Regions from separate parts of the Allobosea sp. Tri-49 genome, predicted to be linked through region 1. Evidence: riboswitches for the same ligand, from Rfam matches in the RefSeq annotation. Region 1 holds a riboswitch; the other holds the start of a gene.
The links. Region 1 has a riboswitch for glycine ahead of BLM15_RS16370 (D-amino acid dehydrogenase). Riboswitches for the same ligand answer to the same signal wherever they lie in the genome.

Region 1 (8,304 bases):
CGAGGGTGGCAGCCCCGGCGAATACATCTGGGTCGAGAACCCGGCCTTCGCCGATTTGCCCTTCACCTTGCCTCAGCTCCAGGCGATGGCGAAAGCCTTCAAGCTCGCCACCGGCAGCCGGCTCGTCTTCGCCGACGGCTCGCCCGACATCGTCGTCTACCCCGCCAATCGCGCCGGCTGGGGCCGGCTCTGCCGCCTGCTCACGACCGGCAATCTGCGCGGTGGCAAGGGCGAGTGCATCCTCAACCTCGAAGACCTGCTGAACGATGCCCGCGATCTCCTGCTGATCGTCATGCCGGAGCGCCGGCTCGATGGCCTGTCCGAGATCCTCGCCCGGCTCGATGCCGCTGCACCCGGCGCGGTCTGGCTCGCCGCCACCATGTCGCGCCGCGGCGACGATCGCCGCCGTCTTGCCCGGCTCAAAAGCATCGCGGCGCCGACCCGCACCCCTCTGATCGCCAGCAACGACGTGCTCTACGACGCTCCCGAGCAGCGCGACCTGCAGGATCTGCTGACCTGCATCCGCGAGGGCACGACGATCGACAAGGCCGGTCGCCTGATCGAGGCCAATGCCGAGCGCCATTTGAAGGCGCCGCAGGAGATGGTTCGGCTCTTCAAGGAGGCGCCAGAGGCGATCGAGGAGATCCAGTATCTCTTCGGCCGCATCGAGTTCGATCTCACGGAGCTGAAATACGAGTACCCAGACGAGCCGATTCCACCCGGCTGGAGCCCTCAAGCCTGGCTCGAAGACCTCGTCCAGAAGCGCGGTGAAATCCGCTATCCTGAGGGGGTGCCGGAGAAGGTCCGAGATCTGCTGGCCAAGGAACTCGCCCTGATCGCGAAGCTCGATTACGCCCGTTATTTCCTCACGATCCGCCAGATCGTCGACTTCGCCGAGAACAGGGGCATCCTCTGCCAGGGACGAGGCTCTGCCGCCAACTCTGCCGTCTGTTACGTGCTCGGGATCACCGCCGTGAACCCGGCCGAGAGCGACGTGCTGTTCGAGCGCTTCATCTCGACCGAGCGGCGTGAGCCACCCGACATCGACGTCGATTTCGAGCACGAGCGGCGCGAGGAGGTGATCCAGTGGATTTATGAGAAATACACGCGTGATCGCGCCGGGATTGCCGCGACCGTGATCCATTACCGGCCACGCAGCGCCATGCGCGAGGCCGGCAAGGCGCTAGGGCTGACCGAGGACGTCACCGCTCGCCTAGCCTCGACGCAATGGGGCAGCTGGGGCTCCGACATCACCCGCAGCCAGATCCGCCAGGCCGGGCTCGATCCCGACAACCCGGTGATCGCGCAAGCCGTGCGCTTCGCCGTGCGCCTGCTCGGTTTCCCGCGCCATCTCTCCCAGCATGTCGGCGGCTTCGTGCTGATGCGCGGCCGCCTCGACGAGACCGTGCCGATCGGCAATGCCGCGATGGACGACCGCACCTTCATCGAATGGGATCGTGACGATATCGATGCGGTCGGCCTGATGAAGGTCGATGTGCTCGCGCTGGGCATGCTGACCTGCATCCGCAAGGCGTTCGATCTGCTGCGCGATAAAGAGAGCATCGATCTGGGGCTCGCGGATGTCCCGCAGAACGACAAGGCGACTTACGACATGCTCTGCGAGGGCAAGTCGCTCGGCGTCTTTCAGGTCGAGAGCCGGGCGCAGATCAACATGCTGCCGCGCCTGAAGCCGCGAAAGCTCTATGATCTCGTCATCCAGGTCGCGATCGTCCGCCCCGGCCCGATCCAGGGCAATATGGTGCATCCCTATCTGAAGCGCCGCGCCAAGATCGAGGATGTCACCTACCCGTCTCCCTCGCCGGAGCACGGCCCGCCGGACGAGCTCTTCGAGGTCCTCAACAAGACGGAGGGCGTCCCGCTCTTCCAGGAGCAGGCCATGCGCCTCGCCATGGTCGCGGCGAAGTTCAGCGACATCGAGGCCAATGGTCTGCGCAAGGCGATGGCGACCTTCCGCAATGCCGGCACCATCGGCCAATACGAGGCGATGATGGTCGAGCGCATGGTGACGCGCGGCTATGAGCGCGACTTCGCCCAGCGCTGTTTCGAGCAGATCAAGGGCTTCGGCAGCTACGGCTTTCCCGAAAGCCATGCCGCCTCCTTCGCCAAGCTGGTCTATGTCTCCTCCTGGCTGAAATGCCACCACCCGGCGATCTTCGCCGCGGCGCTGCTGAATTCGCAGCCCATGGGCTTCTACGCTCCGGCCCAGATCGTCCGGGAGGCGCAGGAGAATGGTGGTGTCGGGCCGCGCCCGATCGATGTGAATTCCAGCGCCTGGGACAATCTCCTGGAGCCGGGAGGGCCGGGCTGGAAAAGCCGCTGGGCGCTGCGTCTTGGTTTTCGCCAACTCGACGGCTTCAAGGAAGACTGGGCGGAGCGCCTCGTCGAAGCCCGGACCGAGCCCTATCGCGATGTCGAGGAACTCGCCCGCCGCGCCCGCTTGCCGGCCCGCGCCATGCGCTTGCTCGCCGATGCCGACGCCTACCGCTCGATGGGGCTCGATCGGCGCGAGGCGCTCTGGGCGGTGCGCCGCCTGCCGGATGACGAGGCGCTGCCGCTGTTCGAGGTGGCACAGGCGCGCGAACTCGGCGCCGAGCAGGCCGCTGCACTGCCTGCTATGCCACTCGCCGAACATGTCGTCGCCGACTACCAGACGGCGCGGCTCTCGCTGAAGGGCCATCCCATGGGCCTGCTGCGGCCCCGCTTCGTCCGCGAGCGGATTGCCAGCTGCGAGCAGATGTCAGCGATGCGCGACGGGACCTGGGCCAGCGTCGCTGGCGTCGTGCTGGTGCGCCAGCGCCCCGGCAAGGGCAATGCCATCTTCATCACGCTGGAGGATGAGACCGGAATCGCCAATGTCGTGCTCTGGGCCCGCGATTTCGAGCGCTTCCGCCGCGAGGTCATGGCGGCGCGGCTGCTACTGGTCGAGGGCAGGGTGCAGAAGAGCCCGGAGAACGTGATCCACCTGATGGCGAAACGCGTCGTCGATCGCTCGGCCGAGCTGCTCAGCCTGTCCGATACCCATCGCGCCGAGATCGTGCTGACCCGTGCCGACGAGTTCCAGCATCCGCAGATTCCGCGGGCGCGTCATCCGCGCAATGTCCGCATCCTGCCGAAATCGCGCGATTTCCATTGAGGCCGGGAGCCTCATCACAACTGTGTCCAGCCGCCATTCTTTGAATGCTCTGGCGTGGCTAGGTTGTCGGCCTCACTGTCGGTTCGCACGCAGACCTAAGGAGACACCATGAACATCATCCGTGCCGGAACCCGGCCATCGGCGAAAGGCCCGAGTGACTGGTTCAGCGGCACCGTCCGCATCGATCCGCTGTTCAATCCGCATGCGCCCGAGCGCGTACAGGGCGCCAGCGTCACCTTCGAGCCGGGAGCCCGCACAGCCTGGCACACCCATCCGCTCGGCCAGACGCTGATCGTGACTGCGGGCTTCGGCCGCGTGCAGCGCTGGGGTGGTCCGGTCGAGGAGATCAGGCCGGGCGACGTGGTCTGGTTCCCGCCGGGCGAGAAGCACTGGCACGGCGCCGGGCCGGAGACAGCGATGACCCATATCGCCGTGCAGGAATCCCTGGACGGCAAGGTCGTCGACTGGCTCGATAAGGTCTCGGACGCCGAATATGACGGTCGCGGGCCTGCGGTGATGTGAGGCCGCCGCGCCCTGGAATGGGAAAGGCGGCCCTCAGGCCGCCTTCTTGCCCGCATCGAACGGGATTTCGATGTCGACGGCGAGCGTCGAGACCTGGGGTCCGCGCTCCATCCGGACGGTGACCTTGTCGTCGTCGACCTGCACATGCTTGGCGATCACGCGCAGGATCTCGTCGCGCAATTTGGTCACGAGGTCGGAGCCGTCGGCCGACAGGCGCTCATGGGCGAGCAGGACCTGCAGGCGCTCGCGCGCGGCGGGAGCCGACTGGGGCCGGAAGAAGAGACGACGCAGGTTCATGCCGCTTTCCTTCCGAAGATCTTGCCGAAGAAGCCGCGCTTCTCGCCGGGGATGGTCATCGGCAGGTTCTCGCCCTTGAGGCGACGCACCGCGTCGAAATAGGCGAGTGCAGGGGCGCTGCGCTCATCCGCCAGGGTGACGGGCGAGCCGATATTGGAGGCGCGCAGCACGTCCATGCTCTCGGGGATGATGCCGAGCAGCGGGATCGACAGGATCTCGAGGACGTCGTCCACCTTCAGCATGTCGCCGCGCTCGGCGCGGGCGGGGTCGTAGCGGGTGAGGAGCAGGTGCTTCTCCATGCGCTCGCCGTTCTCGGCCTTCAGCGTCTTCGAATCGAGCAGGCCGATGATGCGATCGGAATCGCGTACCGAGGAGACTTCCGGATTGGTCACGACGATCGCGATGTCGGCATGGCGCATGGCGAGGGTGGCGCCGCGCTCGATGCCGGCCGGGCTGTCGCAGATCACCCAGTCGAAATGGCTCTTCAGCGCGCCGATGACCTTCTCGACGCCCTCGGAGGTAAGGTTGTCCTTGTCGCGAGTCTGCGAGGCCGGCAGCAGGTAGAGCGTCTCGACCCGTTTGTCGCGGATCAGCGCCTGCGTCAGCTTGGCCTCGCCCTGGATCACGTTGACGAGGTCGTAGACCACCCGCCGTTCGGCACCCATGATCAGGTCGAGATTGCGCAGGCCGACATCGAAGTCGACGACCACGACCTTGTCGCCGCTCTGCGCCAAAGCTGCGCCCAGGGCGGCGGAGGACGTCGTCTTGCCGACGCCGCCCTTGCCCGATGTGACCACGATGACCTTGCCCATTGACCTCTCCTAGTTCCGGTGGACGCGTTGTCGTTTCAGGCGAGTGATCCGGCCGTGAAGATTTCACCTTCGAGCCAGAACTGGACGGGCTTGCCGCGCAGGCCGGGCTCCAGGTCCTCTGCCGTCTTGTAGTAGCCGTCGATGCCGACCAGCTCGGCCTCGAGCTTGCGGCAGAAGATGCGGGCCTCTGCGTTGCCCAGCGTGCCGGCCATCGCCCGCCCCCGCAGGGTGCCGTAGATATGGATCGAACCACCGGCGATGACCTCGGCGCCGGAGGCGACAGACCCGACGATGGTCACGTCGCCCTCGGCGAAGATCGACTGCCCCGAGCGCACCGGCTGGGTGACGACGAGCGACGCCGGCGCGGACCTCGCGGGCAGCGGCGCGGGGGGAGCCTCTGCCACGGTCTCGGCGACAGGGGCTTCCTGGGTCGGCTCGGCCGCTGGCTCCTCGATGTCTCCGGTGGTCTTTCCGCCCGACATGGCCGGCGGCAGATCGTTCCCGAGCATGGAGGGGCGTGCGCCCTCGATCCCCATGATCCGGACATTGCGCGCGCCGAGCTTGCCGACGAGATCGCGCAGCTGCGCGCGGTCGATATCGAGGCCCTCGACGTCGAGCACCACCGGCCGCCGCAGGAAGAAACCGGCGGAGCGGCCGGCGAGATCGTCGAGCCGCACCAGCCAGTCCTCGAAAGGCAGCTCGGGTGTCAGCGTCAGCGCAAGGTAGGATCGCCCCTTGAGGCGGATCGGCCGGGGTTTGGTTAACACGGCGGTCATCTTGGTAAATTTTCGGTTGCTCAGATGTAGGAATCGAATGGTTAACGAGCGGTAAATCGCTGGGGCGATTATCGGGGAGAACTGCTTGGAGAAGTGCTGGAATACGATATAAAACCGTTATTTATCAAATATTTATCTTTTTTGTCGCGTTCACGTTCTGCCGTAAAACCGATGAAGAGACGCCTTGCGGGATTACGTTGCTGTGTCGGTGGCTGTCCCGCGGCCAGCGCTGAAGGTTGGCGAGCCTGGTCGTGCTCCGGCCCGATCGCCCTTGACAGAAATCGCAGGCGCACTAGCACTCGTGGCAGCGGGAGAGATCGGTCCGACGTCAAAATCGGATCGGCGCCGACGGAGCAACCACCCCGGAAACTCTCAGGCAAAACGTACCGCTGCCGATGATTCGACTCTGAAAAGCAGAACCGCAGTTCTGCGCCGATGGTGCAAGTCGACAGTCCAGCTGATTGGGCGCGACGAAGCTCTCAGGCCAATGACAGAGGGGGTGCTGACGACCCGCATTGCGCGGGCAGGAGCACCTATGAGCACATCCGACATCTCGCGCGTCGCCGTGATCGGCGCGGGCATTACCGGCATCACCACCGCCTACAACCTTGCTCGGCGCGGCTGCGAGGTCACGGTCTTCGACCGCCAGCCCTATGCCGCGATGGAAACCTCCTTCGCCAATGGCGGCCAGCTCTCGGCCTCGAATGCCGAGGTCTGGAACAGCTGGGCCACGGTTCTGAAGGGTATCAAGTGGATGTTCACGCCGGGAGCCCCGCTCCTCGTCAATCCCAAGCCGTCCTGGCACAAGCTGTCCTGGATGGCGCAGTTCGTCGCCTCGATCCCGAAATACGAGGAGAACACGCTCACCACTGCCCGGCTCGCGATCGAAGCCCGCGCTCACCTCATGCAGATGGCGCGGGAGGAAGGCATCGCATTCGATTGCGAAGAGCGCGGCATCCTGCACTTCTACCACAGCAAGGCGGAGTTCGAGGCCGCGGCCCGCGTCTCGGCGCTGCTCGCCAGGGGAGGGCTCGAGCGCCGTGCCGTCACCCTGGAGGAAATCCGGGCGATCGAGCCGTCCCTGAAGGGCGAGTTCTACGGCGGCTTCTACACCCCGTCTGACTTCACCGGCGACATCCACAAATTCACCAACGGGCTCGCCCGCGCCTGCGAGCGCCGGGGGGTGAGGATGCGCCTGTCGAGCGAAGTGCTCTCGATCGAGCACGGCGCCGGTGAGGCTGTTCAGGTGACCTGGAGGCCGACGGAAGAGGCGGGCGAGGTCGGCACGCAAAGCGACCGGTTCGACCGCATCGTGGTCTGCGGCGGTGTCGCATCCCGCCAACTCGCCGCCGATCTCGGCGATCGCGTCAACGTCTATCCGGTGAAGGGCTATTCGATCACGGTCGATCTTCCGGAAACGTCGGATCAGCGGGCGGCACCATGGACGAGCCTGCTGGATGACCGCGCGAAGATCGTAACCAGCCGGCTCGGCGCCACTCGTTTCCGCGTCGCCGGAACGGCCGAGTTCAACGGCTACAACAAGGACATCCGGGCCAGCCGGATCGAGCCGCTCGTGCAAGGTGCCGCACGCACTTTCCCGGAATGAGCACGCGCCAGGTCACGCCCTGGGCCGGCTTGCGGCCGATGATGCCCGACATGCTGCCGAGGGTCATGCGCGGGCGCAATCCGCGTGTGTTCTACAACACCGGCCACGGCCATCTCGGCTGGACCTTGTCAGCCGCGACGGCCGATGCCGTGGCGGCGCTGGTGACCGCGCGGCCGAACGCCGTCTGACCGAGAAGACGGGGCAGGCGACCGGCGCTCTTGCGTTCGGGCGCCTGCCCGATTGTCATGGCAGCTTCAGGTTGCGGTAGGCGGAGAAGAGCGAACCCAGGACGGCGAGTGCTGCTTCAACACGTGCCTACCATTCGATGATATCACTTGTGTCGGGAGGGACGGTTTCGCACCCTGCCTTGTTCCGATCCCGCATTTGTTTCCGCTAAACAGCCTCCATGAACTCTCCTGCACGACACGATAACGGGATCGCGGTCGCTCCCGGGGACGCGGCCGGGCCGATCGTCGTCCTGAACGAGGCCCTGAGCTTCTGGGGTGGTGTCGATCCCGCGACGGGAGTGGTCATCGACGTGCACCACCCCTCGCACGGCGTCTCGCTCGCCGGTGCGGTCGTGATGATGCCGAGCAGCCGAGGCTCCTGCTCCGGTTCGGGTGTGCTGCTGGAACTCGCGCTTTCGGGCAGGAGCCCCGCGGCCCTGATCTTCACCGGTCCGGAGGATACGCTGACGCTCGGCGCGATCGTCGCCTCGGAGATGTTCGGGCGCCGCATTCCCGTCATTCGCCTTCCGGACGAAGCCTTTGTCACCCTGTCCTCCGCGGCCGGCGCGACGATCGCACCGGACGGCATAACTGCGGACGGCGGGCGTGTGCGGATCCCCCTCTCTGCGACGGGCCATGGCGACCTGCAGCTGTCCCCTGCCGACAATCGCATGCTCGCCGGGGCCGACGGGATCGCTGCCCGGCAGGCGATGAGCATCATCTGCGCCATGGCGAGCCAGCAGGGAGCGACCGACCTCATCGACGTGACGCGGGCCCATGTCGATGGCTGCATCTATGCCGGCCCGGCCAATCTGATCTTCGCCGAGAAGATGGAGCAGCTCGGAGCGCGCGCCCGCGTCCCGACGACGATGAACGCCATCTCGGTCGATCATGCCAACTGGCGCCGCCA
Region 2 (8,304 bases), 330 kb from region 1:
GTGATACTGGCCTGCAGCACCGGCGAGGCTCGGTCCGGCCGGCCGACAATGGCGAGATGGCGGCGCTGCACCACGTTCTTCTCCACCGCCTCGACGCTGGCGCCGGGGATGTTCACCACGACATAGCGCTCGGTGAAGCTGAAGCCGTTGCCCTTGAGCCGCTCCAGCGTCGCGGTGAGCTGGTTGAGGCGAACCTCGACCGGCACGTTGAGCGACTTCAAGGTCAGGCGGCCGACCGTGCCGAGTTCCGACAGGCCGTGGCGGCGCTGGAAGCGCTTCACCGCGGCGGTGACGGTCGCATCGTAGATGTCGCCCGGCAAGGCGTCGGGCGACAGATCGCCGCTCAGCATCAGGCGCTGCTTCAGCAGTGCCACGTCCGGCCCTTGCGAATCGGGCTTCAGCGCAGCCGCAGCGCCCGGCACCTTCGGCCAGCCGCCACGACCGGCGATGTCCTCATGCGTGATCAGCGCCTCGAGCGTGCGGTCATAGGTCCTGGGGCCATAGCCCGGCTCCTCGGCACGGGAAGCCGAGAGCATCGCCACGAAGGAGACCGTGGCGGCGAGCACATGGCGAAGGCGAACGCGATACATGGGCGAGCTTCCAAGGCGCGAGAATACACGCCGTCGGAAGCTTCCCTCGCATATGGTCAAGGAAGACTTAAGGCAGGCCGCCCAGTTGACGAAAGGGCAGCAGCCACCGGCCCCTGCCCCTCCGAGAATCTTACTCCGCCGCTTCCTTCACCGGCGCGGGCTTTTCCCATTTCAGCACCGGCTGACGGGCTGCACGGGTCTCGTCGAGGCGGCGCATCGGGGCGTGATGCGGAGCAGCGGTGAAGCGGCTCTTGTCATTTCCCTTGGCCGCGATGGCGAGGTCGCGCAGCGTCGCGATGAAGAGGTCGAGCGAGGCCTTCGATTCGGACTCGGTCGGCTCGATCAGCATGGCGCCATGGACGACGAGCGGGAAGTAGACCGTCATCGGGTGGTAGCCCTCGTCGATCATCGCCTTGGCGAAGTCGAGCGTGGTGACGCCGGTGCCCTTCAGCCACTCGTCGTCGAACAACGCCTCATGCATCGACGGGTGGTCCGGGAAGGGCAGCGACATCAGGTCGGCGAGGCCGGCGCGGATGTAGTTGGCATTCAGCACGGCGTCTTCCGAGGCCTGCTTCATACCGTCGGAGCCGTGGCTGAGCATGTAGGCCAAAGCCCGCACATACATGCCCATCTGGCCGTGGAAAGCGGTCATGCGGCCGAACGGGTCGTTACCATCAGGTGCATCGGCCTTGTGCTCGACCAGGCGCGACTTGCCGCCCTCGACATGGATGAACGGCACCGGCGCATAGGGCGCCAGCCGCTCCGACAGCACGACCGGGCCGGCGCCCGGGCCGCCGCCGCCATGCGGGGTCGAGAAGGTCTTGTGCAGGTTGATATGCATGGCGTCGACGCCGAGATCGCCCGGGCGCGCCTTGCCGACGATCGCGTTGAAGTTGGCGCCGTCGCAGTAGAAATAGGCGCCGGCCTCGTGCATCGCCGCGGCGATCTCGACGATCTGAGGCTCGAAGATGCCGCAGGTGTTCGGGTTGGTCAGCATGATCGCGGCAACGTCGGGGCCGAGCAGCGCCTTGACGTCCTCGACCGCGACGGTGCCGTCCGGACGCGCCGGAACGGCCTTCACCGAGAAGCCGATCAGCGCCGCGGTCGCCGGGTTGGTGCCGTGAGCCGATTCTGGAACTAGCACGACAGTGCGGGTCGCGCCCTCGCCCTTGGCGGCGATCGCGGCCTTGATCGCCATCATGCCGCAGGCTTCGCCATGGGCGCCGGCCTTGGGCGAGAGCGCAACCGCCGGCATGCCGGTCAGCGTCATCAGATAGCGGGCGAGCTCGAGCATGACGTCGAGCGCGCCCGGCACCGTCGAGACCGGCTGGAGCGGGTGCACGTCGGAGAAGCCCGGCAGGCGCGCCACCTTCTCGTTGAGACGGGCATTGTGCTTCATCGTGCAGGAGCCGAGCGGGAAAAGCCCGGTGTCGATGCCGTAGTTCTTCTGGCTGAGGCGCACATAATGGCGCATCGTCTCCGGCTCGGAGAGGCCGGGCAGGCCGATCTCGCCCTGCCGGGCATGCTTGCCGAGGCGAGACTTGAATGGCGCCGGCTTGTCGATGTCGACACCGGTCGACTCGTGATGGCCAATCTCGAAGATCAGCGGCTCGATCTGCTGCAATGCGCGGTTGCCGGTGAAGGTCTCGTGGCGCTCGCTCGCACCTTCGCCAGCCTGGCTGGGACGTCCCTGACGGTTCAGCATCACAGCACCTCCGCGAGCGCCGCCACGAAGGCCGCTCGATCTTCATCCGTATTCACTTCGGTATTGGCGACGATCAGGAGATCGTCGAGCCCGGCGCCGGGCTTCAGGCGCGAGGCCGGCACGCCGGCGAGAATGCCCTTTGCGGCCATAGCCTCGACCACCTCGGCCGCCGGCTTGGAGAGCTTCAGCGTGAACTCGTTGAAGAAGGTCTCGTTGACGACCTCGACGCCCTTAACCCCGGCAAGCGCATCGGCGAGCTTGACCGCATTGGCGTGGTTGAGCTCGGCGAGGCGCGACAATCCGGCCTGGCCGAGCAGCGTCATGTGGATGGTGAAGGCCAGTACGCAGAGGCCGGAATTGGTGCAGATGTTCGAGGTCGCCTTGTCGCGGCGGATATGCTGTTCGCGGGTCGAGAGCGTCAGCACGAAGCCACGGCGGCCATCGGCATCGACCGTCTCGCCACAGAGCCGGCCCGGCATCTGGCGGACATATTTCGACTTGGCGGCGAAGAGGCCGACATAGGGGCCGCCGAAGTTCAGGGCATTGCCGATCGACTGGCCCTCGCCGACGACGATGTCGGCATCCTGGGCGCCCGGTGGGGTCACGGCGCCGAGCGAGACGACCTCGGTGAAGACCGCGATCAGCAAGGCGCCATGAGCGTGCGCCTTGTCGGCGATCGGCTTCAGGTCACGCAGATTGCCGAAGACGTCGGGCGACTGCACAACGACGCAGGAGACGCTGTCGTCGATCGCCGCGAGAATGTCCTCGGTGGCGCGGACGTCGGGCTTGAGCGCCACGACCTCGTCGTTCGCCATCTCGGAGAGGGTCTCGACGACCTGGGTGTAGTGCGGGTGCAGGCCGCCGGAGAGCACCGCCTTGCGCCGCCGGGTGACGCGATGCGCCATCAGCACCGCCTCGGCCGTGCCGGTCGAGCCGTCATACATCGAGGCGTTGGCGACCTCCATGCCGGTCAGCGCTGCGACCTGGGTCTGGAACTCGAAGAGATATTGCAGCGTGCCCTGGGCGATCTCGGGCTGGTACGGGGTGTAGCTGGTCAGGAATTCCGAGCGCTGGATCAGATGGTCGACCGTCGCCGGGACATGATGCTTGTAGGCCCCTGCCCCGACGAAGAACGGCACCGCGCCGGCCGCCGTGTTCTTCGCCGACAGCTTGCCGAGGATGCGCTCGACCTCGAGCTCGCCCTTGGCGCGCGGCAGATCGAGCGGCTCCTTCAGCAGCTTGCCGGCTGGCACATCGGAGAAGAGCGCGTCGACATCGGGGACGCCGATGCGCGCGAGCATGTCCTCGCGATCGGTTTCGGTCAGGGGGAGATAGCGCATGGGGCTTCCTTGAATGGCGTCATGCTCGGGCTCGGCCCGGGCGTCTCTTCAACCAGCGCCTTCCCGGCCGGAGATTATGCTCGGGCCGGGAATGACGGTGTCAGCGACGCCTCAAAGCGTCTTGACGTAGTCCTGGTACTCGGCCTCGCTCAGCAGGCCCTCCAGTTCGGCGGCGTCCGTGAGCTTGAGCTTGACGAACCAACCCTTGCCTGCCGGGTCCTCGTTGACCGTGCCGGGCGCAGCTTCGAGCTCGCTGTTGACGGCGACGACCTCGCCGGAGACCGGCGCATAGACCTCGGACGCAGCCTTGACGCTCTCGACCACGGCGGCCTCACCGCCCTTGGTCAGCGCCTTGCCGACCGAAGGCAGCTCGACGAAGACGACGTCGCCGAGCTGGCCCTGGGCGTAGTCGGTGATGCCGACCGTGCCGGTATCGCCCTCGATGCGGATGTATTCGTGGTCCTTGGTGTAGCGGGTCTCGGCCATGGGTTTCCTCCGGCGAAAAGGGGTGAAGCTCAGCGCTTGTAGCGGTTGGGGACGAAAGGCATGGCGGCGATGGTCGCCGGCAGCGGCTTGCCGCGCACGATCAGGTCGAGCCTGGTGCCGGGAGCCGAATGCTCCCTGGCGACGTAGCCCATGGCGCAAGGGCCGTTCAGGGTCGGGCCGAAACCGCCCGAGGTGACCTTGCCGACGATGGTGCCGTCGGCGGTGGCAATCTCAGCGCCCTCGCGGGCCGGAGCCCGGCCTTCCGGCAACAGGCCAACGCGGACGCGGGCCGGCTTTTCGGCGAATTCGCGCTGGATGCGCGCAGCTCCGGGAAAGCCGCCCTCCTCGCGCCGGCGCTTCTGGATCGACCAGTTGAGCGCCGCTTCGACCGGCGAGGTCGTGGTGTCGATATCATGGCCGTAAAGGCAAAGCCCGGCTTCCAGACGCAGCGAATCGCGGGCGCCGAGGCCGATCGGCTTGACGCGTGCGTCGAGCAGCAGCGCATCCCAGATTTCGCCGATGCGATCGGCCGCGGCGGAAATCTCGTAGCCGTCCTCGCCGGTGTAGCCGGAGCGGCTGACATTGGCCTTGACGCCGCCGAGCTTCATCGTGCGCAGGGTCATGAAGCCCATCTCGGCGGCCTCGGGATTGAGCGCCGCCAGCGCCTCCTCCGCCTTCGGCCCCTGCAGGGCGATCAGGCCGCGATGCTCGGCCTTGACCAGCTTCACATTGGCCGGCAGCCGCGCCTCGATATGGGCGTAGTCCTGCGTCTTGCAGGCGGCATTGACGACGAGCAGCAGCGCGCCGTCCTCGTCCGGATCGGCCGAGCGCGTCACCATCAGATCGTCGAGGATGCCGCCCTCCTCGTTCAGCAGCTGCGAATAGCGCTGCTTGCCGGGCGGCAGGTTGACGATGTCGGCGGGGATGAGCGCTTCGAGCGCACGGGCCGTGGTCTCATGGTCGGGGCCGACGAGGAAGGCCTGGCCCATATGCGAGACGTCGAACAGGCCGGCGCTTTCGCGCGTCCAGTTGTGCTCGGCCATGATGCCGGCAGGGTACTGCACCGGCATGTCGTAGCCCGCGAACGGCACCATGCGCGCGCCCGCCGCGACATGACGGGCATGGAACGGCGTCTTGAGCAGCGGCTCGGTGCTTGCAGTCTCGGCTTCGGCAGCCATGGCATCCCTTCCAGAGTCGAGCGCGAGCCCCGGACGGAATCGTCCGGAGCGCGCCCCCTCTGTCTCGGGACCTGAGAGATTTCCCCGCCGCAGCCGAAGCCTTGGGCGAGTTACCCCCGTCGGTGGGCGAGCCTCAACGGCCCGCCACTTTCCAGAGCGCCAATTCCCACGCGGTCCGTTTGCCTGAGCGTTTCCGGGGCGGTTGCGCCTTCGGCGCCGGCGCCGAACAAGTCCGGCTCCGGTCTCTCCCGCGGGGATGATGCGGCTGAGCCAGCAATAGACGAGCGAGGAGCCGAGTCAATCGGCCCCCTGCCTCAGTTCACGGCAGCGTGCCTTTTATCGACGCCGGCGCCGCGCCGGCTCGCCGCCGCCAGTGTTCAACCCGACGATGATCTCGACCTCGCCGGAGCCCGGTGGGACAACGATATTGCCCTCGACATGCGAGAAGTCGGCGCCGGTCTGGCCGGAAGGAATTGCCCCGCCGACACGGGCGCTGCGGCGCGCGATGACCTGGTTGTTGCGCATCACCTGAGTGTGCAGCGTCGCGCCATAATTGCCGGGGCTGCCGGCCGGGCCGATCAGGATACGCCCCTCGACGCCGACCTTGAGGGTGAAGCCGCCATCCTTGTTGGACTGCGTGCACTCGCGCGCGGTGGTGGTGATCGAGACCTGGCTGCGCAGGCTACCGCTGTCCTGCCCCGACTGAGCACGGATCGCGGCGCCGCCATCGGCGATGATCACCGAGGGGCAGACGAAGTAGACCTCGTCGTCGGTCGGCAGCTGATCGGCTGCCGGCGGCGTGGTCGACTGGAACATGAGGATGTTGCCGAGCTTCTGCGTAGTGCTCGGCTCACCGGTGCTCGACGAACCGGAGGAACCGCAGCCGGCGAGCGCGAGCGCCAGGCCGGCGGGCAGAATGAACCGGCCGACGCGGCCAGCGAAACGATCAATCACGGCAAAGCCTCCACGCCGGGGCCGAATCCGTTGAGCGAAACCGGAATGCCGACCCCTTCCTCCGGCGTCTGAAACACGATGAATGTGGCGCTCTTACCAGTCTTGAGCTGACCGAGCAGGGTATCGTCCATCACCACCTCGGCGACGCAGCCGGTGGTGAGGCAGCGCACGAAGCCGGCGCGGCCGATGTCCTTGTCGTCGATCTTGAGGCCGAGGCCGGAGGGCAGCAGCACGCCGAGCGGCGCAACCACGCGCAGCAGGCGGCTCTTCTGGTCGGCCGTCTTCAGCACGATCACCAGCAGAGTGAGATTCGGACGATCCTCGGCGGCGACGTTCTGCACGAGGGCGCATTGCTCGGCCTTGGCGCCGGGCGGCGTCTCGCAGCGCATCTGCCAGTCGCCATGGGTGGAACGCACCGCACCCTGAGCATGGGCCGGCGCAATCGAAAGCCAGCCGCAGCCAAGGACGGCGAGCGCCGCGGCCACGGGACCGATCAATGAGCGCATCGCTGTCTTCCTCTCCTTACGGGCATGGAAATACACGCATACCCATGCCGAACGGCGCCCCCGCCATGCGAGAATGCGTTCCGACCATGCGTCCCGACTCCTGTCAAGGCGAAGCATCACGAGCGTCCACACGGTGGACTCGATGCAGGCGGCGTCGATCGGCCGCCCGGCGCCCATGCGCGTGTCGCGTACTTATGCCGCACGGGCTGTGTCACAGCCTGTCATTGCCCCACTGGCGCAAGCGTGATCTTTGATTTATCGCAATGCCGAAGAACCGGGGTGGCCAGACGTGGCCGTCCCGGCGCGCCTGTCTTGAAGCTGACCGAGACAGATCGCGCGGCATCAAAGGAGCTATGTCGGACCGATGCGATTTGTGACCACCCCTCTCAGGAACGCGCTGGCTGCCCTCGCTGCGGCTTTGATAGCGTTTTCGCCGGCCGTCGCATCGGCCCAGAACGGCATGCCGCAGCCCTGGGAGCTGAATCTCCAGCCGGCCAATTCCGAAGTGATGACGTTCATCCACTGGTTCCACGACTCGGTGAACGTCCTCATCTTCATCATCACGCTCTTCGTGCTCGGACTGCTGATCTATGTCGCCTGGCGCTTCAACGAGAAGGCGAACCCGGTTCCCTCGAAGACGACGCACCACGCGCTGCTCGAAGTGGCCTGGACGATCATTCCGGTGCTGATCCTGGTCGTGATCGCCATCCCCTCCTTCCGCCTGCTCAAGCTGCAGCTGGAGATTCCGCAAGCCGACATGACCGTGAAGGTCACCGGAAAGCAGTGGTACTGGTCCTATGAGTACCCGCAGGAAGGCGGCAGCTTCGGTTTCGATTCGCTGATGCTCGACGAGAAGCAGCGTGCCGAGGCGATCCAGTCCAAGAAGATCGCCGAATCCGAGGCGCCGCGCCTGCTCGCCGTCGACAACGAGGCGGTCGTGCCAGTCGGCAAGATCGTGCGCGTGCAGGTCACCGGCGCCGACGTCATCCACAAGTTCGCACTGCCGGCCTTCGGCGTGAAGATCGACGCCATCCCCGGCCGCCTGAACGAGACCTGGTTCAAGGCCGAGCGCGAAGGCATCTTCTACGGCCAGTGCTCGTTCATCTGCGGCCAGAACCACGCCTTCATGCCGATCGCCATCCGCGTCGTCAGCCAGGAGCGCTACACGGCCTGGCTCGCGGAAGCGAAGCAGAAATTCGCCAATGCGGCCGACGCCGCCAGCAAGGTCGCCGAAGCGACCCGCTGAACCCGACACTCTTGAAAGAACTCACGCGAACCGTATTCGCAGGAGGAGACGAATTTCATGGCTACCGCGGCTCCCCACGCCCACGGGCATGACGGCGATCACGCCCACGAGCACCACACCCCCACGGGTTGGCGGCGCTGGCTGCTCTCGACCAACCACAAGGACATCGGCACGCTCTATCTGATCTTCTCGATCGTCGCGGGCCTGATCGGCGGCTTCCTGTCGATCATGATGCGCATCGAGTTGCAGCAGCCGGGCCTGCAGATCTTCGCCAACGGTCAGAGCTACAACGTCTTCGT

Region 2: it holds a riboswitch for glycine, as region 1 does, so the genes downstream of both, gcvT (glycine cleavage system aminomethyltransferase GcvT) here and BLM15_RS16370 (D-amino acid dehydrogenase) in region 1, are expected to answer to the same signal.

The regions. Positions count from the first base shown of each region.
Region 1 is NZ_CP017946.1:3,358,808-3,367,111, reverse strand. Features, by position in the region: gene BLM15_RS16395 (error-prone DNA polymerase) at 1-3,154, shown strand, start outside; gene BLM15_RS16390 ((R)-mandelonitrile lyase) at 3,263-3,676, shown strand; gene minE (cell division topological specificity factor MinE) at 3,710-3,973, opposite strand; gene minD (septum site-determining protein MinD) at 3,970-4,785, opposite strand; gene minC (septum site-determining protein MinC) at 4,821-5,561, opposite strand; glycine riboswitch at 5,860-5,960, shown strand; partial or broken gene BLM15_RS16370 (D-amino acid dehydrogenase) at 6,112-7,355, shown strand; gene lhpI (cis-3-hydroxy-L-proline dehydratase) at 7,574-8,304, shown strand, end outside.
Region 2 is NZ_CP017946.1:3,029,391-3,037,694, forward strand. Features, by position in the region: gene BLM15_RS14890 (L,D-transpeptidase family protein) at 1-590, opposite strand, end outside; gene gcvPB (aminomethyl-transferring glycine dehydrogenase subunit GcvPB) at 721-2,295, opposite strand; gene gcvPA (aminomethyl-transferring glycine dehydrogenase subunit GcvPA) at 2,295-3,635, opposite strand; gene gcvH (glycine cleavage system protein GcvH) at 3,747-4,121, opposite strand; gene gcvT (glycine cleavage system aminomethyltransferase GcvT) at 4,151-5,299, opposite strand; glycine riboswitch at 5,357-5,456, opposite strand; glycine riboswitch at 5,461-5,560, opposite strand; gene BLM15_RS14915 (hypothetical protein) at 5,636-6,253, opposite strand; gene BLM15_RS14920 (invasion associated locus B family protein) at 6,250-6,759, opposite strand; gene coxB (cytochrome c oxidase subunit II) at 7,124-8,005, shown strand; gene ctaD (cytochrome c oxidase subunit I) at 8,063-8,304, shown strand, end outside.